DNA from 3 places in the Arthrobacter sp. 05T45 genome. Region 3 is predicted to be linked to each of the others. Evidence: riboswitches for the same ligand, from Rfam matches in the RefSeq annotation. Region 3 holds a riboswitch; each other region holds the start of a gene.

Region 1 (7,092 bases), on a different contig from region 3:
CCGCCGTAAGCCGGCCAACGTCGAAGCAGCCGGATCTGAAACTGTTGAACCCGAAACTGCTGTATCTGAAACTGCTGCCGCCGGGACTGCGGCCAAGGCGCCCGCGCGGCGCACCCGGACCCGGAAAGCTGTAGCAGCCCCGGAACCGTTGCCTGCCTTCGCCGGCGATGCCGAAACCGGCGCACCTGCCGCGGCTGAGGGCCCCGCAGCAGCTGGCACTGACGCAACTGCCGCCGCAGAAGCCGCACAAACGGCCGCAGAGACGGTTGCAGAGAAGCCGGTCCGCCGCCGTGCCAGCCGTGCCAAGGCCGCCCCGAAGGCCGAAGAAGCACCCGCGGCAGTACTCCCGGCCGAAGAAGCCGCCGCTGCGGAAGCACCCACCGCGGAAGCCGCCGCAGCCCAGCCCGAAGAGCTGGAAGCCCGGCCCGAGGAAAGCCCGGCCGCGTCGCTGTTCATGGAACCGGGTGCCCTCACTTCCGTCATCTTCCAGGCCCCGGACCTGAGCACTGTGGTGCGTCCGGCCCCCGTTGCCGCCGCAGCAGCTGAGCCCGAGGACGAGGAAGGCGACGAGGACGAGGACGCCGGCAACCGCCGTCGGCGCCGCAGCCGCGGCCGGCGCGGCCGCACCCGCACCTCTGCCGAGTCCGACACCGAGTCGGAAGGCACCGAAGAAGAGGGCGACGAAGGCTCCGAGATAATCCTCGAAGACGGTGTGACCTCCCGCCGCCGCCGCCGCCGTCGCCGCGGGGACCAGGACCTGGAGCTGACCGGCGGGGAAGGCGACGATCCGCCCAACACGGTGACCCGCGTCCGTGCGCCGCGTGCGATGGCCGAGGCGCCGGTGAACAACCGCGTCACATCCGTCAAGGGCTCCACCCGCCTGGAAGCCAAGAAGCAGCGCCGCCGCGAATCCCGCGACACCGGCCGCCGCCGTACCGTCATCACCGAGGCCGAGTTCCTGGCCCGCCGCGAGTCCGTGGACCGTCAGATGATCGTCCGCCAGCGCGACGACAGAATCCAGATCGGTGTCCTTGAAGACGGCGTCCTGGCCGAGCACTTCGTGTCCAAGACCCAGCAGGACTCCCTGATCGGCAACGTCTACCTGGGCAAGGTCCAGAACGTGCTGCCCTCCATGGAGGCCGCTTTCGTGGACATCGGCCGCGGCCGCAACGCCGTGCTCTACGCCGGTGAAGTGAACTGGGAGTCCGTCAACCTCGAGGGCAAGCAGCGCCGCATCGAGAACGCGCTGAAGTCCGGCGACTCCGTGCTGGTCCAGGTCACCAAGGACCCGGTCGGCCACAAGGGCGCCCGTCTCACCAGCCAGATCTCGCTGCCCGGCCGGTACCTCGTGTACGTGCCCGGCGGTTCCATGACCGGCATCTCCCGCAAGCTGCCCGACGTCGAACGCAACCGCCTCAAGCGGATCCTCAAGGACCGCCTGCCCGAGGACGCGGGCGTCATTGTCCGCACCGCGGCCGAGGGAGCTTCCGAGGAAGAGCTGACGCACGACATCAACCGCCTCCGCGCGCAGTGGGAAGGCATCGAGAGCCAGTCGACGTCCACCAAGATCCTCGCCCCCGAGCTGCTCTACGGCGAACCTGACCTGACCATCAAGGTGGTCCGGGACGTCTTCAACGAGGACTTCTCCAAGCTGATCGTCTCCGGCGAGGAAGCCTGGGACACCATCGAGGCCTACGTCACCTACGTCGCACCGGACCTCGTGGGCCGGCTCGAGAAGTGGACCAAGGACACGGACATCTTCGCGGCCTGGCGCATCGACGAGCAGATCCACAAGGCCCTGGACCGGAAGGTCTTCCTGCCCTCGGGCGGTTCGCTCGTGATCGACCGCACCGAAGCCATGACCGTGGTGGACGTCAACACCGGCAAATTCACCGGCTCCGGCGGCAACCTCGAGGAAACCGTCACCAAGAACAACCTGGAAGCGGCCGAGGAAGTCGTCCGGCAGCTGCGCCTGCGCGACATTGGCGGCATCATCGTGATCGACTTCATCGACATGGTGCTCGAATCCAACCGCGACCTCGTGCTGCGCCGCATGGTGGAGTGCCTGGGCCGGGACCGGACCAAGCACCAGGTGGCCGAGGTGACCTCGCTGGGCCTCGTGCAGATGACCCGCAAGCGGATGGGCACCGGGCTGCTGGAAGTCTTCGGCGAACAGTGCGAAACATGTGCGGGCCGCGGCATCGTCACCCACGACGAGCCGGTGGAGCACCGCCGCGCCAACACGGTCGCCGCGGAGCACTATGTGCCGCGCACCGAGGCGCAGCCTGCTGCCCGCCCGGAACGCAAGAGCCGTCGCCGCGGCCGGGGAGGCCAGGGCGGAGAGACCGCGCCGGCCGCACCCGCGCCCGTCCACGCCGAACCCACCGAGGCCGAACGCCACGCCAAGGCCGAGGCCACCCGTGCCGCGCTGGCCAACATCGCTGCCGCAGCGCACGCCGCGCACCTGCACGACGGGGAGGCCGCCGCAGCCAGCGATGCCGGGGCCCGCCAGGCCGCCGTCGACGCCGTCACGCAGCTCGCAGCCGCCGACGAGGCAGCCGGCCGCCCCGCAACGGTGCTGACGTTTGGCGGCGAGCAGGTGGCCCTGCCCTTCGTCGAGCACGCGGAGGACGCGCCGTCACCGGCCCTGACCCTGGACCTGCTGACCGAGGCCTTCGCAAACCTGGGCGAAGCCGAGGCCGGCAAGCCGGACCAGGCCGCCGGCCTGGCGGCCGGTCAGGCAGCAGCTGTTGCCGCACCGGAAGCCACGGCGCCCGAGGCGCCGTCGGCCGTCCGCGCTGCGGAGGCGCCGGCGTCACGCACAGCTGACACCACGACGCTGCGCGGCCGCCGCGGGCGCCGCAACCGGAGTGCCAGCCGCGCCCAGGGCGCAGCCAACGAAACCTCCGTGGAGCACCGCGAGGCAACCCGGCCGGCCGCGGCCGGATCGGTCCACGAGGCCAAGGCTCCCGCTGCGGCCGGGCCTGCGTCCATCCCGGCCGGCAACGAGCCGATCATCCTCGGCGTCGGCGTGCCGGCGTCGGAGCTGTAGTCCTCCGCGACTGACCACGTCCCCGTCCGGTCATTATTTCGACTGGTCGGGCCGCGGGTCCGGGTCATGGCAGACGTAACATACGTCCGCCCGGGCCCGGGCCCGCTCGTGCGTTAACGGGTCCTCCGGGTGGCAAGGGCTAGGCTGGAACACTGACACGGGGTGCCGGGCATCGGGCCGGCTGAGATCCAGACCCGTTGAACCTGTCCGGTTAGCACCGGCGAAGGGATGTCTTCCTTGTCCGCGAAATCGAATCCGTCCGAGTTCCTCCCGCCCAATTTTCTGCACAACGAGTCTCTGCCGGCCCCGCCGCGCATTCCCCGCGTGCTGGCCATCGCCGGCTCCGATCCCTCCGGCGGGGCCGGAATCCAGGCCGACCTGAAGAGCATCGCGGCGAACGGCGGCTACGGCATGGCCGCCATCACCGCCCTGACAGCGCAGAACACGCAGGGCGTGCGCGCCGTCCACGTCCCCCCGGCGGCGTTCCTCACGGCGCAGCTGGACGCCATCAGCGACGACATCGGCATCGACGCCGTCAAGATCGGCATGCTCGGTGACGCCGCCGTGATCGACGCCGTCCGCGGCTGGCTGGAAAAGGTGCGCCCCGCCGTCGTGGTCCTGGACCCGGTGATGGTCGCCACCAGTGGTGACCGGCTCCTGCAGGAATCGGCCGAGGCCGCCCTGCAGGCCCTCCTGCCGCTGGCGGACCTCATCACGCCCAACCTCGCCGAACTCGCCATCCTGCTCAAGGAACCCGTCGCTGCCGACTGGTCCGAGGCCCTGGCGCAGGGCAAGAGGCTGGCCGCCCTGACCGGCACCACCGTCCTGGTTAAGGGCGGACACCTCCAGGGCGCCGAGCCGGGGGACGGGTATGCCCACGACGCCGCCGCCGGCACCGGCGCCGGCGACGGCGCCGCGGACGGCTGCCCGGATGCCCTGGTCAACACCGGCGGCCTGCTCGGCCAGGAAACGGTGGTGGTGCCGGGGGAGCGGATCGCGACGCGCAACAGCCACGGCACCGGATGCTCCCTGTCCTCGGCCATGGCCACCGTGCAGGCCCGGGTGGGGGACTGGGAAGCGACGCTGCGCGAAGTCAAGCCGTGGCTGCTGGGCGCGCTACGCGAAGCCTCGGCCCTGGACGTCGGCTCCGGCAACGGCCCGGTCCACCACTTCCACCACCTGCAGCACCTCCAGGGCAGGCAGGGTCCGGCGGCGGGGGAGTTCGCCGCAGCCCTGCGCGCAGGAGCCGCGGGCGATCTTGAGGCGATCTACGCCCTGGACTTCGTCCGCGGGCTGGCCGACGGCACCTTGCCCGAGCACGAGTTCGCGTACTACCTCGCCCAGGACGCCATCTACCTCAACGGCTACTCGCGGGTCCTGGCCCGGGCCGCGGCGATTGCCCCCACCGAGGCCGAGCAGCTGTTCTGGGCCCGTTCGGCGCAGACCTGCCTGGAAGTCGAATCCGAGCTGCACCGTTCCTGGCTCAGCACCCGCCCCACGGCCTCCACCCTGGGCCCGGTCACGAAAGCGTATGTGGACCACCTGCTGGCCGCCTCGGTCTCCGGCAGCTATGGCGTCCTCGTGGCGGCGGCGCTGCCCTGCTTCTGGCTCTACGCCGAGGTCGGTTCCACGCTGCACCGGGAGTTCCTGGCCGGTGGCGCCCCCGGGGAGCACCCCTACGCCGGCTGGCTGCGGACCTACGCCGACGAGGACTTCGCCGCCGCGACCCGGCAGGCCATCGCGTACACGGACACGGCGGCCGGGCGGGCATCGGAGAGCGAGCGGCAGGCCATGGCCCTGGCTTTCCGGCAGTCTTCGCGCTACGAAGTGGACTTCTTCGACGCGCCGCGGCTGTACGCCTGACGCGAGCTGGTCCGGACTACCGGTACGATGGTGGGGCGCGGTTCCGGAAGTCGTTGCGGCAACACAGCTCAAGATGGTCAAGATCCCGGCCAAGAACATTGGCAGGGACTTTGCATCAAGATGTTGTGGCGCCTATCACGGACTACCCGCCGGAACCAGCCTCATTTGCGGCCGAAGGCAAAATTAGCGTATTCTAGATCTTCGGTGCTTACGCCAACACTTGGGTTATGACCCTGAGAACGGTCCGCTTGGAATTCCAAATGGATTTGTTCCGGGGATAGCTCATGGGTTCCCCCGGGGAATCCACCGGCGTTGAGGCACAGCGTGAGCCGGTCCAAACAATTTGGCCCCTGGTTCCGCACGCAAATCTAGTAATAAACGTCGAGAGAAGTGAGTTCCCCAGTGGTGTACGCGATTGTCCGCGCAGGCGGCCGCCAAGAGAAGGTTTCCGTTGGAGACTTCGTTACCCTGAACCGCGTCCCCGGTGGAGCCGGCAGCACCTTTGAGTTGCCCGCACTGCTCCTGGTGGACGGTGACAAAGTCACGTCTGCTGCTGCGGACCTGGCCAAGGTAACGGTTACGGCTGAGATCCTCGAAGACCTCCGTGGTCCGAAGATCGTCATCCAGAAGTTCAAGAACAAGACCGGTTACAAGAAGCGTCAGGGCCACCGTCAGGAACTGACCAAGGTCAAGATCACCGGTATCAAGTAACTCTTCGTTACTGTTCAGGTTCCAGCAGATTCCCCAGAATTTTTGAAGGCAGGCATTTCAAATGGCACATAAAAAAGGCGCGAGTTCCACTCGCAACGGTCGTGACTCCAACGCCCAGTACCTCGGCGTCAAGCGCTTCGGTGGCCAGGTAGTTTCCGCAGGCGAGATCATCGTCCGCCAGCGCGGCACCCACTTCCACCCGGGCGCCGGCGTAGGCCGCGGCGGGGACGACACCCTGTTCGCCCTGACCCCCGGTGCTGTCGAGTTCGGCACCCGCCGTGGTCGCCGCGTTGTGAACATCGTGGCTGCTGCAGCTGCAGAGTAACAATAAGTTCTAAATCGGTGGGGCGGGCCATTAGGTCCGCTCCACCGGTGTTTTAACCGCATTACAATCATCTTGGGCCTCTTTGGGGGTCCGGGGAACAGCACTGAGGAGATCCACGTGGCGAGCTTTGTAGACCGGGTAGTACTGCACGTATCCGGCGGTACCGGCGGTCACGGCTGTGTCTCCGTCCACCGTGAGAAGTTCAAGCCCCTCGGCGGTCCCGACGGCGGCAACGGCGGCAACGGCGGCGACGTCATCCTGCGCGTGGACCCCCAGACCACCACCCTGCTCGACTACCACCACGCGCCCCACCGGCACGCCACCAACGGCGGCCCCGGCATGGGCGACTGGCGCGGCGGCAAAAACGGCGAAACCCTGATCCTTCCGGTGCCGGTGGGCACCGTGGTGAAGTCCAAGTCCGGCGAAGTCATCGCCGACCTCGTGGCCGAAGGCGACGAATACATCGCCGCCGCCGGCGGGATTGGCGGCCTCGGCAACGCCTCACTGTCCTCCCAGAAGCGCCGCGCGCCCGGCTTCGCGCTGCTTGGCATCGAAGGCGAATCCAGCGACGTCGTCCTGGAACTGAAGTCCATCGCCGACATCGCCCTCGTCGGCTTCCCCTCCGCCGGTAAGTCCAGCCTGATCGCCGCGATGTCCGCCGCCCGGCCCAAGATCGCGGACTATCCCTTCACAACCCTCATCCCCAACCTCGGTGTCGTCCAGGCCGGTGAAGTCCGCTTCACCATTGCCGACGTCCCCGGCCTGATCGAGGGCGCCAGCGAGGGCAAGGGTCTCGGCCACCACTTCCTGCGCCACGTCGAGCGGTGCGCCGCCCTGGTGCATGTGCTGGACTGCGGCACGCTCGAATCGGACCGCGATCCGCTCTCCGATCTCGCCATCATCGAGGCCGAGCTGGAGAAGTACGCCGTCGACATGAGCTACAGCGGGTCCGACGGCGAAGTCGTTCCGCTGAACCACCGCCCCCGCCTCGTGGCCCTGAACAAGGTTGACCTGCCGGACGGCAAGGACATGGCCGAGTTCGTCCGCCCGGAGCTCGAATCCCGGGGCTACAAGGTCTTCGAAATCTCGGCGACGAGCCACGAAGGCCTGCGCCAGCTTGGCTTCGCCATGGCCGAAATCG
Region 2 (7,092 bases), on a different contig from region 3:
TGGGGAGAACTTCTAGCGCACGGCGACGCGGATCCGGTTGCGCCACGGATCCTCGAAGCGCAGCTCGGCGCCGGTGTGGTGGGATTCGACGCCGGCAACCTTGAGCCGGTCGGCCAGGGCCGCGACGTCGTCGCCGGAGGGCACCTCGATGAGGACCTCGCCCAGGCCCAGCGTGTCGCGCCGCGGGCCCGCGCCGCGGCTGTTCCATACGTTCATGGCCATGTGGTGGTGGTAGCCGCCGGCCGAGACGAACAGCGCCTGGCCGTGCCAGCCCGCGGTCTTTTCGAAGCCGAGCGTGCCGACATAGAACTCATGCGCCGACTGGACGTCGCCGACCTGCAGGTGGACGTGCCCGACGCCGGCGGCGGCCTGGCGCTGGCCGGCCACGGACTCCTCGGTCAGGTATTGCTGCAGGTAGCGCTGCGGCGGCAGGGCGAGACTGTCCATGACGACGTTCTTGCCCTCCCAGGACCACGCCGCCCGCGGCCGGTCCCAGTACAGCTCGATGCCGTTGCCTTCGGGGTCGTTGAAGTAGAACGCCTCGCTGACGAGGTGGTCCGCGCTGCCGGTGAAGGACTGGGGCTCGTACTGGGCCGCGGTGGCGATGGTGGCCGCCAGGGAGTGCTGGTCCTCGAAGAGGAGGGCGGTGTGGAAGAGCCCGGCCTCGCCGCGGGAAGGTAGATTCAGGCCCGGGGCAGGCGCCAGATGCACCAGCGGCTTCTGCTGGCGCCCAAGGTAGAGCCCGCCGTCCTGTTCGGCCACAGTCTCCAGGCCGAGGGCGCGCTGGTAGTAGTCGGTCATGAGCTTCATGTCGCCGACCTTGAGCATCACGGTGCCCATGGTGAGTTCGGCAGGAAGGAGGTCCTGGGTGCTGGCTTCTGCGGTCATGGCAATGCTCCGTGGATTCTGTAGCCACCGGCCTTCGGCGACTCTACATAAAGATAAATTACTTGAAGCTTCAATTTATTCCAAAACATGGACTGGCACCCGGTCTACCGGCAGCCCACGCAGCACGATATGCCGGATCCGGCGGAGCGTGGCCGGATTGCTCCGCGGATCTTCGGCCGTGACGAGGACATCAGCGCTTGCCCCTTCACCGATGGACTCCGCGCCGAGCCAGGTCCGCGCGGACCAGCTCGCGGCGTTGAGGGCGGCAGCGGCGGAAAGGCCGGCGGCGTGCAGGGCCTGGATCTCGTCCACGATCCTGCCATGGCTGATCACGCTGCCGGCGTCGGTACCGGCATAGATCGCCAGCCCGGCCTCGTGGGCTTCGAGGATCCGCTCCGCCCGGCGCTCCCACAGCGAGCGCATGTGGGCTGCGTAGCGGGGGAACTTGGCCGCCGCCCGGGCGGCGATGTCCGGGAACGTGGCGATGTTGATCAGGGTGGGCACGATGGGAACACCCTGTTCGAGGAAGCGCGGCAGGTGCCGCGGCAGCAGCCCGGTGGCGTGCTCGATGCAGTCGATCCCGGCATCGAGCATGTCATCCAGGGTGTCTTCGGCGAAGCAGTGTGCGGTGACGCGGGCCCCCTCATCGTGGGCGGCACGGACGGCGTCCTTGACCGTCCGGGCGGGAAAACTGGCGGCGAGGTCGCCGGCGTCGCGGTCGATCCAGTCCCCCACGAGCTTGACCCAGCCGTCGCCCGCGCGGGCTTGCTTCCGCACGGCCTCGACGAGATCCTCCGGCTCGACCTCGACGGCCAGGCCCGGCAGGTAGCGCCGGGCCCTCGCGAGGTGCCGGCCCGAGCGGATGATCCGGGGCAGGTCCGCGCGCTGCTGGAGCCAGCGGGTGTTGTGGACGGCGCCGGCGTCGCGGACCAGGAGTGTCCCGGCGTCGCGGTCCGCCAGGGCCTGGGATTCCGCGGTGTCCTCGGTAACGTCCCCGCCCGGGCCGAGGCCGATGTGGCAGTGTGCGTCCACGAGGCCGGGCATGACCCAGCCGTCGAGCACGAGGTCAGGCGCGGCGGCCGGACGGCGGAAGGTTAGCAGGCCGCCCACCGACCAGAGCCCGCGGCGTTTCTGGTCCGCCGCGGTGAGGATGGGGCCGCTGAACTCGATGATGCCGGTCATGACCTAAAGCCTAATCCGCATGACGATCCGCCGGCCAAGACCGTCCAGCCCCAGCTGCGCTTCGTGGATCCGCAGGGCGCCCAACGCCTGTCCTGGCCGGGCGAGTTCCTCGAAACCGCAGCTCGCATAAAACGGCGCATTGAACGGGACGCCTGCGAAGGTGCAAAGCGTCATCGATAAATAGCCACGGCTCCGGGCCGCATCAAGGGCCGCCTCCACCAGGGACCGTCCTATCCCCCGCCCGGCGGAGTCCGGATGCACGGAGAGCTGTTCCAGATGGGCCTGGCCGCCGACCTCGTCAACGCGGGCAAACCCTACGGGCGGGTTGCCGGCGACAAGTATGAAGAGCGGCTCAACCGGCGTTGTCAACTCCGGAGCCGGGAGCGTCTGGTTCCCCAGCTCCGCTTCGAGGATGCGGTCTGCTGAGGCCTCGAGAACCGGCAGCGCCGGGAGGTCTTCCGGCGTCGCCATCCGGATGCGGGGCACGGCCCTGGGCAGAGTCACAATGCCACGCTAACACCGCGGCCCACCGCACTCCGTCACACTCGAGGGCCGGCCGGAGGTGCGTGGTAGTTTCGTCTACGACCACACGGGTGCCCCTGCAGGGGCTGAGATCGGGCTGACGCAGCCTGCGACCGTTGAACCTGTCCGGGTAATGCCGGCGAAGGAAGTGAGCTTTTCCGTGAACACCCAAGTGACACAGCACAGCCCTGTCCAAATTCAGTCCGCAGCCACCACGCAGTCGCTGAAGTCCCACTCGCTGGCCTTCAGCACGGGTCCGGAGCACGGCATCCGCGTGCCGGTGACCGAGATCGCCCTGGAACCCTCCCCGGGCGGCGTCCGGAACCCGCCGTTCCGGGTGTACCGCACTGCCGGCCCGGGCAGCGATCCGGTCCGCGGGCTGGAGCCGTTCCGCACCCCCTGGATTGAGGACAGGGCGGACACCGAACCCTACGCCGGCCGCGAACGGGAGCTGCTCGACGACGGCAAATCGGCGGTGCGCCGCGGTGCTGCGTCGGCCGAGTGGCGGGGCGGCCGGCCGGTGCCACGCCGGGCCGTCGAGGGCAGGACCGTCACGCAGATGCGCTACGCCCGGGACGGTGTCATCACCCAGGAAATGCGGTTCGTCGCGCTGCGCGAGAACTGCGATGTGGAGCTGGTGCGCAGCGAGGTGGCCGCGGGCCGCGCGATCATTCCCAACAACGTCAACCACCCCGAATCCGAGCCGATGATCATCGGCAAGGCGTTCCTGGTGAAAATCAACGCCAATATCGGCAACTCCGCCGTGACCAGCTCCATCGCCGAGGAGGTCGACAAACTCCAGTGGGCCACGCAGTGGGGCGCGGACACCGTCATGGACCTCTCCACCGGGGACGACATCCACACCACGCGCGAGTGGATCATCCGCAACTCCCCCGTCCCCATCGGAACGGTCCCGATCTACCAGGCGCTGGAGAAGGTCAACGGTGAGGCGAACGCCCTGACCTGGGAGATCTTCCGGGACACCGTGATCGAACAGTGCGAGCAGGGCGTGGACTACATGACCATCCACGCCGGCGTGCTGCTGCGGTATGTGCCCCTGACGGCCAACCGGGTCACCGGCATCGTGTCCCGCGGCGGTTCCATCATGGCCGGCTGGTGCCTGGCGCACCACCGGGAGAACTTCCTGTACACCCACTTCGATGAGCTGTGCGAGATCTTCGCACGCTACGACGTCGCATTCTCCCTGGGCGACGGGCTGCGGCCGGGCGCGACGGCGGATGCCAACGACGCGGCACAGTTCGCCGAACTGGACACCCTGGCCGAGCTCACGCAGCGGGCCTGGGACTTCGACGTGCAAGTCATGGTGGAGGGCCCCGGGCATGTGCCCTTCCACCTCGTCCGGGAAAACGTGGAGCGCCAGCAGGAACTCTGCAAGGGCGCCCCGTTTTACACACTCGGGCCGCTCGTCACGGACATCGCACCGGGCTATGACCACATCACCTCGGCGATCGGCGCCACCGAGATCGCCCGCTACGGCACCGCCATGCTCTGCTACGTCACGCCCAAGGAACACCTCGGGCTGCCGAACAAGGACGATGTGAAGACGGGCGTGATCACTTACAAGATCGCCGCCCATGCCGCGGACCTCGCCAAGGGCCACCCCGGCGCGCACGAACGCGACGATGCCCTGTCCAAGGCAAGGTTCGAGTTCCGCTGGCGGGACCAGTTCGCGCTGTCCCTGGACCCGGTCACGGCCGAGGCCTTCCATGATGAGACGCTTCCCGCGGAACCGGCCAAGACAGCCCACTTCTGCTCGATGTGCGGTCCGAAGTTCTGCTCCATGCGGATCAGCCAGGACATCCGGGACGAATATGGCACCGGCGGCTACGGCACCGGCAACTACGGTCCGGCGGATCCTGGTTCGGCGGAACAGCAGGCCGCCCGTGCAGAGATGGCGGCCGGAATGCGGGCGAAGAGCAACGAGTTCCTCGCCTCGGGCGGCAAGGTCTACCTGCCGCAGCCCTCGGTGGGAGGACCCGCAGCTTCCTAGGACGCCCGGGCGTGCTGGTGCCGGCTGACCTCGGCGATGTAGGAGCGGATGGCCCGGTCCCCTTCGGCTGAATCCTGGGGCCGGTGCCCTCCCGGCGCCGTGCGGTGCAGGGCGCCGGTCTCGCGCAGGTAGCCGGCGATTTCCTCATACAGCGGTTCCCAGCCGCCGGTCAGGACCAGGGTCGGCACGCCCGGCACGATCTGCAGCGGGGCTTCCCACGGCGGCGCCTGCAGGCGGAGCCGGCGCGCAGCCCGGAGGGCCTCCGGCGTCGTGGCCCCGGGGGCGTCCGCCGCGAACGCGCGGCGGATGAACTCCCGCTGGAAGTCGTCGTCGCTGAGGTTGTGGCGGACGTCGAAGAGCGGCTGCATGAGGGCCCGGTGCGCGGCGGTGGCCGGGAGTTCCGCGGTCAGGGACAGGCAGGCCGGTTCCACCAGGGTCAGCGACTGGACGAGGTCGGGCCGTTCGACGGCGGCCATCATCGCAGCGATCGCGCCCTGCGAATGGGCCACCACATGGCCGCCGGCCTCGCCGCGGCCGTCGTCTGCCAGCGAGGCGAGCACGATGGCGGCGTCGGCGGCGAAGCTGGATTCGAGCGGTTCCGCGACGGCGTCAAACCCGTGCCGCCGCAGGAACAGGGCGTCGTAGTCCAGCGCCATTCCGTGCTGTTTTGGCCACGCGGCGGCGCCGAAGCTGCCGTCCCCGTGGACGAAGACTACGCGCTGCTTGAACATTGTCTAACCCTATGGCACTTCAGTGCTGATGCCGCCGGCGACACAGTGCCGGCGGCCGTCAGCACTTGCGGCTACTTGCTGCCGCCGAGGAACTTGTCGAAACCCTTGGGCAGGTTCAGCTGGGACGGATCGAAGTCGCCGCCCTGCTGGCCGAACGACGCGCCGGTGGGCAGCGCCTTGGGGCCGGCGGCACGCCGGGCCTCGGCGTCGCGCAGTTCCTGCGCCGCCTTGGCCGGGTTGCCGGAGCGGGCCTTCTTCTTGGGCGCGGACTTGGCTCCCTTGCGGGCACCGCCCCCGCCGCCCATGCCGGGCATCCCCGGCATGCCGGGCATCCCGCCGCCGGCGGCCATCTTCTTCATCATCTTCTGGGCCTGGGCAAACCGTTCCAGCAGTCCGTTGACCTCGGAGACGTGCACGCCGGAACCGCGGGCAATACGGGCCCGGCGGGAGCCGTTGATGATCTTCGGAGCCACGCGCTCGTGCGGGGTCATCGAGCGGACAATGGCCTCGACGCGGTCGATCTCGCGCTCGTCGAACTGCTCCAGCTGCTGGCGGATGTTCTGCGCACCCGGCATCATCATGAGCATCTTCTTCATGGAGCCCATGTTGCGGATCTGCTGCATCTGGGCGAGGAAGTCATCGAGGGTGAAGTCTTCCTGGTCGGCGAACTTCTTCGCCATCCGGGCGGCTTCATCCTTGTCCCAGGACTTCTCGGCCTGCTCGATCAGGGTGAGGACGTCACCCATGTCGAGGATGCGCGAGGCCATGCGGTCCGGGTGGAAGAGCTCGAAGTCGTCCACGCCTTCGCCGGTGGAGGCGAACATGACCGGCTTGCCGGTCACCGACGCGACGGAGAGCGCGGCGCCGCCGCGGGCGTCGCCGTCGAGCTTGGAGAGCACGATGCCGGTGAAGTTGACGCCCTCGTCAAAGGCCAGGGCCGTGTTGACGGCGTCCTGGCCGATCATGGAGTCGATCACGAACAGGACTTCGTTCGGGACGATCGCGCGGCGGATCTGGCGCGCCTGCTCCATCATCTCGGCGTCGACGCCGAGACGGCCGGCGGTGTCCACGATCACGACGTCGTGCAGGGTGCGCTTGGCTTCCTCGACGCCGTCACGGGCGACGGCGACGGGGTCACCGGCAGGGTGGTCCAGTTCGGTGGACGTTGCGCCCGGGTGCGGGGCGAACACGGGTACGCCGGCGCGCTGGCCGACCACCTGCAGCTGGGTGACGGCGTTGGGCCGCTGGAGGTCACAGGCCACCAGCATGGGGCTGTGGCCCTGGGACTTGAGCCATTTGGCGAGCTTGCCGGCCAGGGTGGTCTTGCCGGCGCCCTGGAGGCCCGCCAGCATAATGATGGTGGGTCCGGTCTTGGCCAGGCGGATCCGGCGGGTCTCACCGCCGAGGATCTCGACGAGTTCCTCGTTGACGATCTTCACGATCTGCTGGCTCGGGTTCAGCGCCCCGGAGACCTCGGCGCCGAGGGCACGCTCGCGCACGCGGCCGGTGAATTCCCGGACCACGGGCACAGCGACATCGGCGTCCAGGAGGGCACGCCGGATCTCGCGGACTGTGGCGTCAACGTCCGCCTCGGTCAGGCGGCCCTTGCCACGCAGATTCTTGAAGGTTGCTGTCAACCGGTCAGAGAGTGAATTGAACACGCGCCGTGCACTTCTTTCAGTGGATCTACAGGTGGCGGCCGGTGCGGCACGCCAGCGTCGCGACTGGTATTCGCCTGGACGAACCGCCACGACAACA
Region 3 (7,092 bases):
CCGGGCAAGCCTGCGCAGCGTGGTGGTGCCGCGGTTGATGAGGCTGGCGCACAACAGCGCGACGCCGGCATTCTTGCTGCTGTTGACGTCCACCGCGCCGGCGAGGGTGCGGCCGCCCTCGACGCGCAGGTGGGTCATCTGGGGCCGGCCCACCTTGACGATGCTGTGCCCGACGATCGCCTCCAGGCGCTGGATCATCTTCAGGCTCAGGTTCTGCTTGCCCTGTTCCATCCGGGCGATGGCGCTCTGGCTGGTGCCCAGCTCGGCGGCGAGTTGCCCCTGGGTCCAGCCCTTGGCGCCGCGCGCCTCGCGGAGCAGGATGCCTACGTGTTCAGCAGTCGGTTGAGTCATGCTCCCGAAAATATCACGCATGATTTATAAACCACGGCAATTCCGGCCGGAATGGCGCCAATGTCACATGAATACCCACACCATGCGATAACCGGCGGCCCCGCCGGGCCTCCCGGGCCGCCCGGGCTACCCGGGCTGCCCGGCCCCCGGGCCGCCCGGCCGGCGGCGCCTGTCTACTGGCGGGTGAGGAAGACGAGGTTCCAGGTGCCCGCGCCGAGGGCCGCGGCGACGGCGGCGGCGGCGATGCCGAGCCCGCCCAGCAGCACCCAGGCATCGAGTCCGCTGAACGTCGAGGGCCGGGCCCACGTCCGGGCGGCACCGCCGAAGCCGCGGGCCTCCATGGTCACCGCGAGCCGCGAGGCGCTCCGGATCGCCTGCACCAGCAGGCCGAAACTCTGGCCCAGCGTGGCGCGGAACCGCTGATAGGGGTTGCCGCTCGAGCCCACGCCGCGGGCCCGCCGGGCCATACCGATGGTCTGCCATTGCTCGGCCATGATTCCGACGAGCCGCATCGCGGCCAGGGTGCCCAGGACGAACCGGTGCGGCAGTTTCGCGTTCTGGGCCAGGGCATCGGCCAGGTCCGTGGGGTCGGTGCAGCTCATCAGCAGCACCGCGGGCAATGCGATCGCGAGCCCGCGGAGCATGAAGCCGATCCCCAGCTGCAGGGAACCGGCGCTGACGGACCAGATCCCCGCATCGAGCAGGACGGGTCCGGAATCGGCCGCCAGGATGGCCGTGCTCCAGCCGCCCAGCGCCGCCGCGAGGATCAGCGGCCAGCCGCGCTGCCACAGCAAGGCCACAGTCAGGCCCGCCAGCGGCAGCAGCAGCAGTTCGAACGCCAGCGCCACCGACGCCGACACCCAGTCAATGGAGAGCGCCAGGACCAGGGTGATCAGGGTGACCGCCGTGAACTTGGCGAGCGGGTTGGCTCGGGTCAGCAGCGCATGGTTGCCGCGCAGGCTCAGCGCGTCCCTCAAGGCGAGGCCCCCTCCGGCAGCTCGAGATCCGGGCCGTGAGCGTCCGCGGCGGCGGTTTCCCGTGGCCGGAGGCGGAGTTCGGCGCCGCCGAGGACGGCGCTGAATTCGGCGTCATGCGTCACGGACACGACGGCGGTGCCGGCGTCGAGGAGCTCGGAGAGGAACGAGGCGAGTTCGGCCCACGTATTGGCATCCTGGCCGAAGGTGGGCTCGTCCAGGACCAGCACCTGGGGGTGCGCCGCCAGCACAGTGGCAACCGAAAGGCGCCGCTTCTCGCCGCCGGAGAGCGTGTAGGGGTTGGCGTCCACAAGCTCCGTCAGCCGCAGCCGCTCCAGCAGTTCGTCCACGCGGTCTTCGCCGTAGCCGAGGTGGCGCGGGCCGAACATGAGCTCGTCGAGGACCTTGCCGGTAACGAACTGGTGCTCGGGTTCCTGGAAGACGGTTCCGATCCTGGCGATCAGCTGCTGGGCCTTCCACCGGTAGGGATCGGGTCCGGCGCCGTCGCGTACGCGGCCACTGGAGTGACCACTGGAGTGACCGGTGGCGGGACTGCTCAGCTCCGCCGTGGCCGAGACTGTTCCCGCGACGGGCCGCAGGAGACCGGCCAGCGTCAGCGCCAGGGTGGACTTCCCTGTGCCGTTCTGTCCGGTGATGGTCAGCGCCTCGCCGGCGCGGACCCGGACCGAAACCCCGGACTGGACCGGACGCGGCGCGATGGTGCGGAAGCCGTCGCGCAGCCCGGCCCGCCGCGGCCGTTCGCGGGACACCGCGAGCGCGTCGGCCGCGAGCAGAGTCTGTCCCGCGCCCCGCGCCGGTGTCCGCATCCGCGTCGCCGGGACGTAGCCCGGCACCCAGACGCCCGCACCGATGAGCATGTCCCGCGCCTCGGCCAGGACCCGGTCCGGCGGTCCGTCAATCAAGACCGCGGAGTCCGTGGCGGACCCTGGCTGCAGCACCACGATCCTGTCCACCAGGTCTTTCCAGACCCCCACCCGGTGCTCCACGACCACCAGCGTGGCGCMTGTCTTGTCCAGGCAGCGGCCCACAGCGTCGCGGACCTCCAGGACGCCCGCGGGGTCGAGGTTGGCCGTCGGCTCGTCGAGCAGCAGCAGCCCTGGCCGCATCGCGAGGATCCCGGCGAGCGCCAGCCGTTGCTTTTGGCCGCCGGAGAGGGCCGCCGTCGGGTGGTCCAGCGGCAGCTGTCCCAGCCCGACGTCGTCGAGGGCCTCTCGCACGCGCGGCCAGATCTCCGCCGCCGGGACGGCGAGGTTCTCCGCCCCGAAGGCGACGTCGTCGCCGAGGCGGGAGAGCACCACCTGCGTTTCCGGGTCCTGCTGCACCAGCCCGGCGCGGCCGCGCCGCGCCCGTGGCGGGGCACCGTCGATCAGGAGGCTGCCGGTCTCGTCTGCATCTTCGGAGTCGCCGGAGTCGCCGGCCGCGCCGTCGCCCAGCACGCCGGCCAGGGCGTGGAGCAGCGTCGACTTGCCGGCGCCGGAGGGCCCCAGCAGGAGCACGCGCTCCCCCGGCCGGATGTCCAGGTCAAGGCCGCTGACCGCGGGCCTGGCCCGTCCGGCATGCCGCCAGCCCCAGCCGCGGGCCGTGACGGCGGCCGGCCGGACGCCCGGTGAAGATCTCATGATTCTCTGCAGGATTCAGCGACGGGGCTCAGGAGAAGACGGGCTCCGTGGCGGCCTTGCGGGAGGCAAAGGCGCCCAGCACTCCGGTCTTCGCCAGGCCGCGGGTGGCGAGCCAGGCCAGTCCGCCGGCAATCACTGCGCCGGAGATCGTGGTGAAGACGATGTAGGCGAGCTTGTCGCCGGCTTCGTAGGCGATGTTCCAGCCCCACGGCAGGAAGGAATCGTTCAGGCCGCAGAAGAGGCCCGCGCCGGCGCCGGCCAGCACGGAGACGGGCAGGTTGAACTTCTTGTAGAGGAAGGCCGCGAAGACCAGTTCGGCGCCGAGGCCCTGCAGGATGCCGGAGATCAGCACCGTGGTGCCGTACTGCGAACCCATGATGAGCTCGCCGGTGGCCGCGACGGTTTCGCAGAAGAGCGCGGCGCCCGGCTTGCGAATGATGAGCATGCCCAGCACCGCCGGGATCATCCAGCCGCCGGCGTAGAGTCCGCTCAACGGCGGGTAGACCGCGTTGACCGGAGTCGAGATCAGGTTCGCGCCCTGGGACCAGGCCCAGAAAATGACGCCGCCGGCAACGGCGATCAACGCGGCCACCACAATGTCCACCACGCGCCAGCTGTAGTTGCGCCGGGCGGATGAACGGCTGGCGGAACCATGCTGTGCTGAAATATCTGTCATGTCGTCCTCCTGAGGAACAGGAGGGGAGGGTGCGCCGGCCGGTCTCGGCTTCCGCCGCCCTCCGCGCACCCTGAGAACTCGACTCCCTTGCGCCGGTACTAACCGGATCAGGTTCGAGGGTCTGCGGCTGTCCGCACTCTCAGCGCCCACCAAAGGTTTCCCCGGATTGTTCCGGCGATGCCCGACGGCGGCGCTCCCCTGTCGTAATTATTTTCGCCCTTGTGGGCTGGCTCAGTTTACACCCGGTCGGCCGGGATTTCCGTGGTGTGCCGTCACAATCGTGGACCGGACGGCGGCAGTCCCGGCGGCCCGGAAAACCCTCTTGGTAGAGTCGTCGTGCCGGACCCCCGGACCCGCCAGCGGGCGGCCTCGTCACCCACCGGAAAGCTGGAATATTTTGTCGCACACACCGGTCACCCAAGATCCCTCCGGGGAATACGATCCCGACTCCAATGAGCCGCAGCCGCAGGGTTCCCTGGCGGCGCTCATTGGCCGCGTGCTGGCCGAGATAGAGGCGCTCCAGTTCGCGTCGTTCAGCAAGGATGACGCCCTGGACCTCGGGCTCCTCCTTGTCGAGCTGGGCAGGCAACGCTCGCTGCCCATCGCCGTCGACATCACCAAAGGCGAGCAGGTGCTCTTCCACGCCGCGCTGGACGGCGCCACACCGGACAATGAGCGCTGGATCAACGCCAAAAAGCGCACCGCCATGCGGTACGAGGTCCCGTCCCTGCTGGTGGGCCTCCGGGCCCGCGCTGCCGGCGGAAGGATCGAGGACAACGCCTGGTGGGATCAGTCGGAGTTCGCCGCCCACGGCGGGGCGTTTCCCGTTTACGTGCGCGGCACGGGCGCCGTCGCCGTCGTCACCGTCTCCGGCCTGCCCCAGAAGGCGGATCACGAACTCGTGGTCGAGGCCCTGCGGATGGTCCTCACCCCGGAACGCTAGGCTAGGGGAAAACCGTTCCCGTCCCAAGGAGACCGAAGAATGAACATCCTCATCAAGCTGCTCGGCACCGGCGTCAGCCTCCTGGCCGGCTTTGCCGGCACCAAGCTGGTGGACACCATGTGGGAAAAGTCCACAGGCAACAAGCCGCCCAAGGGCCAGGAGGACGACGTTCCCACCACCCTGCGCTCGGCCCTGACGTTCGCCCTGATCTCTGCCTCGGTCAGCGCCATCATCCAGGTGCTCGCCAACCGCGGCACCCAGCGCGCGATCACCCGCTTCGCCAAGACCCAGGACGTCGTCTGACCTGACCCGACTGGCCGCGGCGCCCGCCGCGGCAGTCGAAGGCCCCGGCCGGGTCCGCCGGGCCGGACGGGGGCTCAGCGGTCGTCGTCGTCCGCTCCGTGCGTGGCCGCCTGCTGGGCGGCCTTCTGGACTACCGCCTCGAGCTCGTCGGAGCTCAGCAGCTCCGGGTGCAGGTGCTTGGTCCGGTAGCCGGCCCGACCCACCATGTGAGCGGACACGGGGACGGTGAGCAGCTGGAAGAGCCAGGCCACCAGCAGGACGGGCCACACCGACCAGGTGCGCATCTGCAGGCCAAGGGCCGCCAGCAGCAGGAACAGGCCGAGGACCTGCGGTTTGGTGGCCGCGTGCATCCTGCTCATGAGGTCCGGGAATCGCAGCAGCCCGATGGCGGCCGCGAGGGACATCAGGGCTCCGGACACCATGAACACGGCAGAGACGGCGTCGATCACTGTGTCAGGATTCACGGACGCCCTCCCGCCTGTCGGCCACGAACCGGGCCACGGTGACCGAGCCGACGAATCCGATCAGGGAAATCGCAACGAGCAGCATCAGGTTGTTCAGGTGCCGGTTGGCGGCCATGTCGATGCACAGGGCCGCGCCGAAGATGGCCAGCAGCACGTCGGCGGCCAGAACCCGGTCCAGCAGCGAGGGCCCCCGCGCGATCCGGACGATCGCCCCCGCGGCGGCCAGGGACAGTACGACGGCGGTCACCGTCAGGACGGTCTGCATCATGCGGCGGTCTCCTGTGTCAGGGCGGAAAGTTCGGCTTTGGTCCCCATGATCCGGATCAGCCCGGCCTCGGTGTCCCGGACCTCTTTGCGCAGCTTGGCCGCGTCCTCGGCATTGCGGACGTTGATGCCGTGGATGTAGAGCGTGGACGTCGACCTGTCCACCTCCACCACGAGGGACCCGGGAATCAGCGAGATCACGTGCCCGGTGGCCGTGACCAGGAGGTCCGAATGGCTTCGGAGCGGCACGGCTACGACTGCGCTGACCACGTTGGGGCCGCGGACCACGGCCAGGTACAGGACCTGGAAGCTTGCCGCGACGACTTTTCCGAGGAAGATGAGGGCGAACGGCACGGCGCGGAGCACGTTGAAGCGGCCGCCGAGTTCCACCGGGGGCAGATAGAAAATGCGCGCCACGAGCACCGCGATGAGGGCGCCGAAGAGGAGATTGCCCGGGCTGAAGTTCTGCCAGAGCGCGCCCCAGACAAAGACGAGCCAGACCAGCAGCGGCAGTTCCTGGCGCAGCGAGATCCTTTTCCGGTTCATTTTCCGCCGCCCTCCCGGACCTGCACCGGGTGGAGCGACGGGGGCACCGGCGGCACGGGCGCGTCCGGGCCGAGCACGGCCTGGATGTAGGAGGTCCGGTCCAGCATCTCCTGGGCGGACTGGTCGGCCACCCTGAACAGCGGCCCGGCAAAGACCGTCAGGGCCACGCCAAAGACCACCAGGCCCAGGGTGGAGCCCACCATGGTGCGGGGCAGCAGGGTCACATTCGTCTTGCCGGCCCGGTCACCCGTGGCGGAGTCGGCCGGCGCTGCCAGGAGCACCGGATCGGGGTGTTCGGCGTCCCCGGGCTTGCGCCAGAACGCCCGGTTCCAGACCCTCGCGATCGCCAGCAGGGTCAGCAGGCTCGTCAGCACGCCGCCGATCACCAGGGCGTAGGCCAGCGGCGTCCCCAGTTCCACGCCTGCCTGAAGCAGCCCCAGCTTGCCCAGGAAACCCGAGAACGGCGGGATTCCGGCGAGGTTCATGGCGGGAATGAAGAACAGGACCCCCAAGACCGGGGAGAGCTTGGCCAGTCCTGCCACGCGGTCCATGGACGAGCTGCCGCCGCGGCGTTCAATCAGGCCGGTCACCAGGAACAGGCTGGTCTGGACAGTGATGTGGTGGGCCACGTAGAACACCGCGGCGCCCAGACCGGCCACGGTGGACATGGCCAGGCCGAACACCATGTAGCCAATATGGCTGACCAGGGTGAAGGACAGGAGTCTCTTGATGTCACTTTGGGCCAGGGCGCCGAGGATGCCCACCACCATGGTCAGCAGCGCCGCGACCATGAGCGGGGCGTTGAGCGCATCCCCCGGGAATAGCAGCGTTTCCGTGCGGACCATCGCATAGACGCCCACCTTGGTCAGCAGCCCGGCAAACACCGCGGTGACCGGGGCCGGGGCGGTGGGGTAGGAGTCAGGGAGCCAGA

The links. Region 3 has a riboswitch for thiamine pyrophosphate ahead of AC1DGD_RS15030 (ECF transporter S component). Riboswitches for the same ligand answer to the same signal wherever they lie in the genome.
Region 1: it holds a riboswitch for thiamine pyrophosphate, as region 3 does, so the genes downstream of both, AC1DGD_RS11805 (bifunctional hydroxymethylpyrimidine kinase/phosphomethylpyrimidine kinase) here and AC1DGD_RS15030 (ECF transporter S component) in region 3, are expected to answer to the same signal.
Region 2: it holds a riboswitch for thiamine pyrophosphate, as region 3 does, so the genes downstream of both, thiC (phosphomethylpyrimidine synthase ThiC) here and AC1DGD_RS15030 (ECF transporter S component) in region 3, are expected to answer to the same signal.

The regions. Positions count from the first base shown of each region.
Region 1 is NZ_JBFTKI010000010.1:40,357-47,448, reverse strand. Features, by position in the region: gene AC1DGD_RS11810 (Rne/Rng family ribonuclease) at 1-3,052, shown strand, start outside; TPP riboswitch at 3,201-3,298, shown strand; gene AC1DGD_RS11805 (bifunctional hydroxymethylpyrimidine kinase/phosphomethylpyrimidine kinase) at 3,368-4,915, shown strand; gene rplU (50S ribosomal protein L21) at 5,318-5,626, shown strand; gene rpmA (50S ribosomal protein L27) at 5,688-5,951, shown strand; gene obgE (GTPase ObgE) at 6,069-7,092, shown strand, end outside.
Region 2 is NZ_JBFTKI010000015.1:76,596-83,687, reverse strand. Features, by position in the region: gene AC1DGD_RS14605 (VOC family protein) at 13-888, opposite strand; gene AC1DGD_RS14600 (amidohydrolase family protein) at 964-2,070, opposite strand; gene AC1DGD_RS14595 (GNAT family N-acetyltransferase) at 2,074-2,574, opposite strand; TPP riboswitch at 2,650-2,757, shown strand; gene thiC (phosphomethylpyrimidine synthase ThiC) at 2,753-4,603, shown strand; gene AC1DGD_RS14585 (alpha/beta fold hydrolase) at 4,600-5,334, opposite strand; gene ffh (signal recognition particle protein) at 5,406-6,995, opposite strand.
Region 3 is NZ_JBFTKI010000016.1:71,286-78,377, reverse strand. Features, by position in the region: gene AC1DGD_RS15045 (UDP-N-acetylglucosamine 1-carboxyvinyltransferase) at 1-351, opposite strand, end outside; gene AC1DGD_RS15040 (energy-coupling factor transporter transmembrane component T family protein) at 525-1,328, opposite strand; gene AC1DGD_RS15035 (ABC transporter ATP-binding protein) at 1,325-2,965, opposite strand; gene AC1DGD_RS15030 (ECF transporter S component) at 2,994-3,641, opposite strand; TPP riboswitch at 3,708-3,851, opposite strand; gene AC1DGD_RS15025 (heme-degrading domain-containing protein) at 4,039-4,584, shown strand; gene AC1DGD_RS15020 (DUF4235 domain-containing protein) at 4,624-4,887, shown strand; gene mnhG (monovalent cation/H(+) antiporter subunit G) at 4,962-5,309, opposite strand; gene AC1DGD_RS15010 (MrpF/PhaF family protein) at 5,341-5,619, opposite strand; gene AC1DGD_RS15005 (Na+/H+ antiporter subunit E) at 5,616-6,161, opposite strand; gene AC1DGD_RS15000 (Na+/H+ antiporter subunit D) at 6,158-7,092, opposite strand, start outside.